Linked DNA regions of Aliamphritea ceti. The main gene of each other region encodes a partner of the protein of the gene in region 2 in a complex. Links are inferred from orthologs where the notes say so. Each region holds a gene or a part of one and is shown on either strand. Other genes may lie near its edges. The genes, in order: tsaD and tsaE.

Evidence for each region.
Region 1: the proteins of tsaE (region 2) and tsaD are in contact, whole or in part, in a crystal structure (PDB 6N9A), measured with the Thermotoga maritima proteins. The link is inferred for Aliamphritea ceti from one-to-one orthologs. Residues at the interface, in WP_004082108.1 of Thermotoga maritima: Leu37, Gly38, Lys46, Lys57, Val59, Lys60, Ser61, Thr63, Phe64, Thr65, Leu66, Met67, Val69, Pro71, Tyr82, Arg83, Leu84, Asp86, Asp88, Phe89, Asp93, Ile128, Asp130, Glu131, Arg134; in WP_004082750.1 of Thermotoga maritima: Cys10, Asp11, Arg49, His50, Leu82, Gly84, Gly135, Gly136, Glu154, Thr155, Leu156, Asp157, Asp158, Ser159, Glu162, Asp165, Lys166, Arg169, Leu170, Tyr175, Lys213, Thr214, Leu217, Tyr218, Gln221, Arg222, Asn324.

Annotation. Positions count from the first base shown.
Region 1 is NZ_AP025282.1:977,596-980,813, reverse strand. What follows is about bases 83-2,978. They hold tsaD (tRNA (adenosine(37)-N6)-threonylcarbamoyltransferase complex transferase subunit TsaD), read right to left. Parts: upstream 2,096-2,978; coding sequence 1,070-2,095; downstream 83-1,069. Other genes in these bases: OCU49_RS04420 (GatB/YqeY domain-containing protein), read left to right, coding at 2,701-2,978; rpsU (30S ribosomal protein S21), read left to right, coding at 2,375-2,590; plsY (glycerol-3-phosphate 1-O-acyltransferase PlsY), read left to right, coding at 451-1,053. In the rest of the region: folB (dihydroneopterin aldolase), read right to left, coding at 1-78; more of OCU49_RS04420, read left to right, coding at 2,979-3,150.
Region 2 is NZ_AP025282.1:1,192,155-1,195,281, reverse strand. The notes cover bases 6-2,810. They hold tsaE (tRNA (adenosine(37)-N6)-threonylcarbamoyltransferase complex ATPase subunit type 1 TsaE), read right to left. Parts: upstream 1,744-2,810; coding sequence 1,267-1,743; downstream 6-1,266. Other genes in these bases: OCU49_RS05430 (NAD(P)H-hydrate dehydratase), read right to left, coding at 1,770-2,810; OCU49_RS05440 (N-acetylmuramoyl-L-alanine amidase family protein), read right to left, coding at 6-1,264. In the rest of the region: more of OCU49_RS05440, read right to left, coding at 1-5; more of OCU49_RS05430, read right to left, coding at 2,811-3,127. UniProt on the Escherichia coli protein: Required for the formation of a threonylcarbamoyl group on adenosine at position 37 (t(6)A37) in tRNAs that read codons beginning with adenine.

The DNA.
Region 1 (3,218 bases), 210 kb from region 2 along the record:
CTGACGAATTTCACGTTCCCAGTCATAGATACCAATAACCGTTTCAATTTCCAGCTGTTTAATATAAACAATATCCATTACTACTTTGTAACCTGTTGATAAGTCGATTTAAAAAGCACTGCAAAGCAGCACATATTCTATTACCTGATACTTAACATAGCGCATCAGGATGTCAATACTGTTATACCGGCAGTCTATTACGTCTGCCCGACAGAAGCTTGCTTATTTCCGCCTTAAACCTATACATTCAAAACGCATTTATTTATTAACAAAGTAACTTTTTACAGGTCCGGCATCGTCAGCTTTTTATTTAAAACGCCTCATTGCCGACGGAAAACCTGTACTTAAAAACCTTTAAAGCAGAAAACTTAGCTAAAACTAATCGTTACCCATTTGTATCTTTACACAATTAGCGGTATATAAGATTAGATCTGACTATCGGTTCCTAACATGAACAGCCCTGATACAGCCATCAACATAGCAATTTTGCTGGCCGCCTATTTGCTGGGTTCCATTCCCACGGCAGTGATCGTCTGCCGTTATATGAACATCAACGACCCCCGTCAAAAAGGCTCCGGTAATCCTGGCGCCACTAATGTATTAAGAGTCGGTAATAAAGCGGCCGCAGTAATAACTCTGGCAGGTGACATGTGCAAAGGACTCATCGCAATCTGCGTTGCACAATTCATACTGCAAGATAATGCTATTGCCCCTTTATGGCTGGCACTCGCTGTACTCGCTGTACTTAGCGGTCATATATGGTCGGTGTTTCTGCAGTTTAAAGGCGGCAAAGGCGTCGCGACTACCGTGGGCGCCTGCCTGGCTCTGGACTGGCAGCTGGGTCTGGCCCAGGTAACATGCTGGTTGCTGCTAATCTGGCTGCTAAAAATATCAGCACTTGCAGCACTGGGCATGGCCTTACTAACCCCTTTATTTACCTGGCTACTCGTACCTCAATGGCTAACGCTAAGCTTACTGATATCCTGCATCCTGTTTGCCAGTCATCATCAGAATATCAGCCAGTTTCTCAAAAGAATAAGCGCTTATAAATAACTACTGGAAGCCTGTTTTAAAGCCCTGGCAATGTATCCAGCGGCCAACGTGGCTGCGCTAAAATTGTCAGATCACTCTTCTGGCCAGCCAATAAACGCTGAGCACCCGCAAAAGCAATCATTGCTCCGTTATCGGTACAAAAGCGTGGCCGGGCATAAAAAAGCTCAGCTTTTTCTTTCGCTACCATATCACCCAGTTTACGACGCAAACGTTGATTTGCACTGACACCGCCGGCAATCACTAATTGCTTAAAGCCTGTTTGTTGTAATGCCCTACGACACTTGATCGCCAGCGTCTCAACAACAGCCTCTTCGAACGCTGCAGCTACATCATATTTATCCTGCTCAGACAACTCACCTTCTACCCGCAGCTTGTTACTGGTGTTAAGTGTGAAGGTTTTTAATCCACTAAAGCTCATATCTAAACCAGGACGATCAGTCATAGGGCGCGGAAACCGAAAACGGCTGCGATCACCCAGTTCAGCCATCCGCGCAACCTCCGGGCCACCTGGATATGCTAGTCCAAGCATCTTGGCAGCTTTATCAAAAGCTTCTCCGGCTGCATCATCTAATGACTCACCCAGTAAACTATATTCACCAATCGCATCAACCCGAACGAGCTGAGTGTGCCCTCCGGACACCAATAACGCCACAAACGGAAACGCCGGAGGCGTATCTTCTAACATTGGCGCTAACAAATGCCCTTCCATATGATGCACACCAAGCGCCGGAATACCCCAGCCCAGAGCCATAGCTCTGCCTGTAGCAGCACCTACCATCAACGCACCAATAAGCCCGGGGCCGGCAGTATAGGCAACAGCATCTAACTGCTGTGGGGTTGTGTCTGCCTGCTGCAGAGTCTCACGCACTAGTGGTAATAACTTTCTGACGTGATCACGGGAAGCCAGTTCAGGTACGACACCACCATATTCAGCATGCATTGCCACCTGACTGTATAACGCATCACCTAATAAACCTTTATCGGTGTCGTAGATCGCTACGCCGGTTTCATCACATGAAGTTTCAATACCCAATACACGCATGCTGGCTTCCACAAGTTAAAAAATGCTAAAAAAATGCTTTTCAGACTAAAAAATATCAAATTCAGCCTGCTCTTATGCGGACTTTACTGTAAGATGCCGCGGACTTTGCCCAAGTGGCAGAAAAAGCGGCGCCATTATGCTTCAATTTAGAGAAGATTTCATCGCATTTAGCCTTTACAGTGCCATTGCATCAGAATAGAATGTTCGCCCTTATTGGCCAGCTGAGTCTAAACTCAGACTAATCAGATTAAATTTTTTAAGGAAGGTAAGGTATTAAATATGCCAGCAGTTAAAGTTAAAGAAAACGAGCCATTTGACGTAGCTCTGCGTCGTTTCAAGCGTTCTTGCGAAAAAGCAGGTGTTTTGGCTGAAGTGCGTCGTCGTGAATTTTACGAGAAGCCAACTTCCGTTCGTAAGCGTAAGGCTGCTGCTGCTGTAAAGCGCCACCTGAAAAAAGTTCAGCGCGAAAACCAGCGTCGCGTACGTCTGTACTAATCATTGACGGGTTCGTCGCCTGGCGACTAACTGATCAAATCAGGTCCTGAGCATTTGCTAATGACCTGATTATCCCATCGAACAGTCTAAAGAATTCTATCGGAGCTACTATGTCTGACCTGAAGCAACGCATCAGTGATGAGATGAAAACAGCAATGCGTGCTAAGGCAAAAGAACGCCTGACAACCATCCGAATGATTCTTGCCGAAATCAAGCGCATCGAAGTTGATGAGCGGATTACACCTGACGATACCCGTATTCTCGCCACGCTGGATAAAATGCAAAAGCAGCGTCGCGATTCGATCAGCCAGTTTGAAGCGGCTGACCGAAATGATTTGGCCGATATTGAGAAGCAGGAACTCGTTGTTATCAAAGAGTTTCTGCCTCAGGCACTTTCAGAAGCTGAACTTATCAGCATCATTGATCAGGCTGTCACTGACTCCCAGGCACAAAGTATGCAAGATATGGGTAAAGTAATGGCACTGGTTAAACCTCAGGTACAGGGCCGCGCCGATATGGGCCCCATTAGTCAACTGGTTAAAACCCGTCTGACATCCTGAGAATATATTGCCAGTATCAACTGGCAACTCAGCCATACTGACAAGCATTTCCTTAACCGCTAACATAA
Region 2 (3,127 bases):
CCGATAAAGTATCGCCTCTGACAACCTTATATTTTCCAGCAGTCGCTTTACGCTTGCTGCCACCCTGTTTCTGCCAGGCTAGGTAAGTCAGCGCCGGCGGTTTGGAAACAAAGTGGGCTTTAATACCAGCAAAAATCGCTTGCGCCATTTTCTTCTGATAGGACTTTGACTTTAGTTTTCTGGCTTCATCAGGATTAGTAATAAAACCCGTTTCAACCAAAATCGACGGAATATCTGGGGATTTGAGTACAACGAATCCAGCCTGTTCCACCCGCTTCTTATGCATTTTGGCAAAGCGGCTCATATTCTTGTGAACTGTTTCAGCAATTACCCTGCTGTCGCTACGACTCGCAGTCATCGACATATCCAGCAATACTTTTGCCAGGACATCATCTTTATCTTCAAGACTGACACTGCCAACACCACCAATCAAATCGGTGCTATTTTCCCGTTTAGCCAGCCAGCGTCCCATTTCACTGCTTGCTCCCCGCGGGGACAACACCCACACAGAGGCACCTTTCGCCCGTTTATCCTTGAAGCCATCTGCATGGATAGAAACAAACATATCAGCGTTATTTTTCCGCGCCCGGCTGGTGCGACTTCGCAAGCTGATGTAGTAATCTCCGTCACGGGTCAGCTGCGGTGTAAAACCGGGTTCTTTTTTCAGCAGTTTCTTCAGTTCCCGGGCAATCCCCAGAACCACATCTTTTTCTCTTTCACCCCGCGGGCCAACAGCCCCAGGATCATCACCACCATGACCAGCATCAATGGCGATTACCACATTACGTAATTTATCAGGGTTATTTGCCGTAGCAGTTTTCACCGTCTCAGCGACTTTTTCGGGCTGATATAAATCGACAACCAAACGGTGACCATACTTATCATTCGGGCTTAGCGCGAAGCTTTTTGCTCGAACATCCGACTTCAGATCCAACACAATGCGCAGATTTTTTTTATCTTTCGCACCACTACGGATACGTTGCACAGGACTCTTGGTGAGGTTCAGCTGTTTAAGATCTGCAGTAAATTTGGAATTTTCCACATCCAACACGATACGGTCGGGGTTCTTTAGCGTGAACAACTTATGATTAGCGCTTTTACTGAGATCAAAAACTAAACGGGCATGATCCGGTGCAATCCACAAACGTACGTTCTTAACATCAGCCGCATTCACTCCCACAGAAACAAACAAGCACAGTGAGATCAGGCTTAAGCTCGCAAGCTGCAGGGCAAAACGGGACACACGCAACATATTCAGTTTCATCTTCACTCGCTATCAAATTGCAGATTTGCCAACAATTGCTGACCTTTTAACGTCTGCGGCTGCAACTCAATCAGACGGCCTTCGTTCTGCACAGTAATATTCAGTAACATGTCTGCCGGCGGTAAAACGCCCTCACCTTTTTCCGGCCACTCGATAAGACAAAGCGCATTATCATGGAAGTAATCACGGACGCCAAAATACTCAAGCTCTTCAGGATCACCCAACCGGTAAAGATCGAAATGATAAATATCCCGATCCTCCAGCTCATATGGTTCTACTAATGTGTAGGTAGGACTCTTAACCGCACCTTGATGACCGGCACTTTGAATAATGCCACGGCACAGAGTCGTTTTACCCATACCCAAATCACCATTCAGGAAGACCACTCCACCTAAACCTGACGCCGCTAAACTGCCACCAAAAGCCACCATGGCAGCTTCGTCAGCGATAAAAAAACTTTGCAGTTGGTCACCTGACACCTTACTTACACCCTTTAATCTATCTGTCATTTTGGGGAAACGTTAACAACTTTCGGTAATTGTGCCAACAGATCAGTGGCTTGCATACCTCGCTGACCATCTTTTGCCGCCTCATCAGCCGCTTTTGCGTGTATATATACCCCAAGACGGGCAGCATCTATATATTCCAGCCCCTGCGCCAGCAACGCACCGACGATGCCACTGAGAACATCCCCCATACCACCTGTTGCCATCCCGGGATTACCTGCTGAACACAAATGCATAGCATCACCATCACAACTCAGCGTGCCAGCCCCCTTCAGCACCAGAGTTCCGCCAAAGCGGTCCTGTAAAGCTTCTGCTGCAGCAAAGCGATTGACCTGTACTTTGGCAGCGGAGGTTTCAAGCAAACGTCCGGCCTCACCCGGATGCGGAGTTAGTAACCAATTTGAATGCATTGTGCCATCAAGCTTTTCATTTATGACTAACAGATTTAGCGCATCAGCATCCATCACCAACGGTTTTTTATCCGCCCGACAGTTATCCAACACTGCCATTAACAACTGCTCCCCCCATGCGCTCTGCCCTAAGCCTGGCCCGACAACCACGACTGACGCTCGCTCAATTAACGCCGCGAGATCATGCCCGCTTCGCACCCCATGCGCCATAACCTCCGGCGCTCTGGTCAGCGCTGCTGTGACATGTTCCGACCGGGTTGCCAGGGTCACCAGGCCAGCGCCACTTCTGCCAGCTGCCTGAGCAGCCATAATCGCAGCACCACCCATGCCATGATCACCACCGATCACCAGCACATGTCCAAAATGGCCTTTATGACTGGATGTACCCCGTGCAGGCAAGAGCTCAGCCAGATCATCCTTACAGGTTCTGAAGCCACTGACAGGAATAGACTCATAGATATCGTCAGAAATACGCAGACTGTCGAAATGCAGATACCCACAGTGATCCACACCTTCATGGGTCAACATGCCTTGCTTCATACCGATAAAAGTAACCGTATGATCAGCGCGTACAGCATCACCTAATACCGCGCCGGTATCGCTGCATAAACCGGAAGGTATATCCACCGAAAGGACCGGCTTACCCTCCAGGTTTATCTGCCGGATAGCACCAACAAAAGGCTCCGCAACGACGCCACTTAAACCTGTGCCTAATAACGCATCAACAATGACATCACCCTGCAAAGACATACCCAAACGATAACGGTGGCACTCAACACCCTGATCACACATCCAGTCATATGCCTGACGAGCTTCACCCCGCAGTTGTACGGAAAAATCATCCATCCGGGCAACACAGATCACCTGCACCTGAATTCCCTGTTGCTGCGCTAATGCGGCCATGACAAAGCCATCGCCACCATTATTACCGGTACCACAGAGAATGC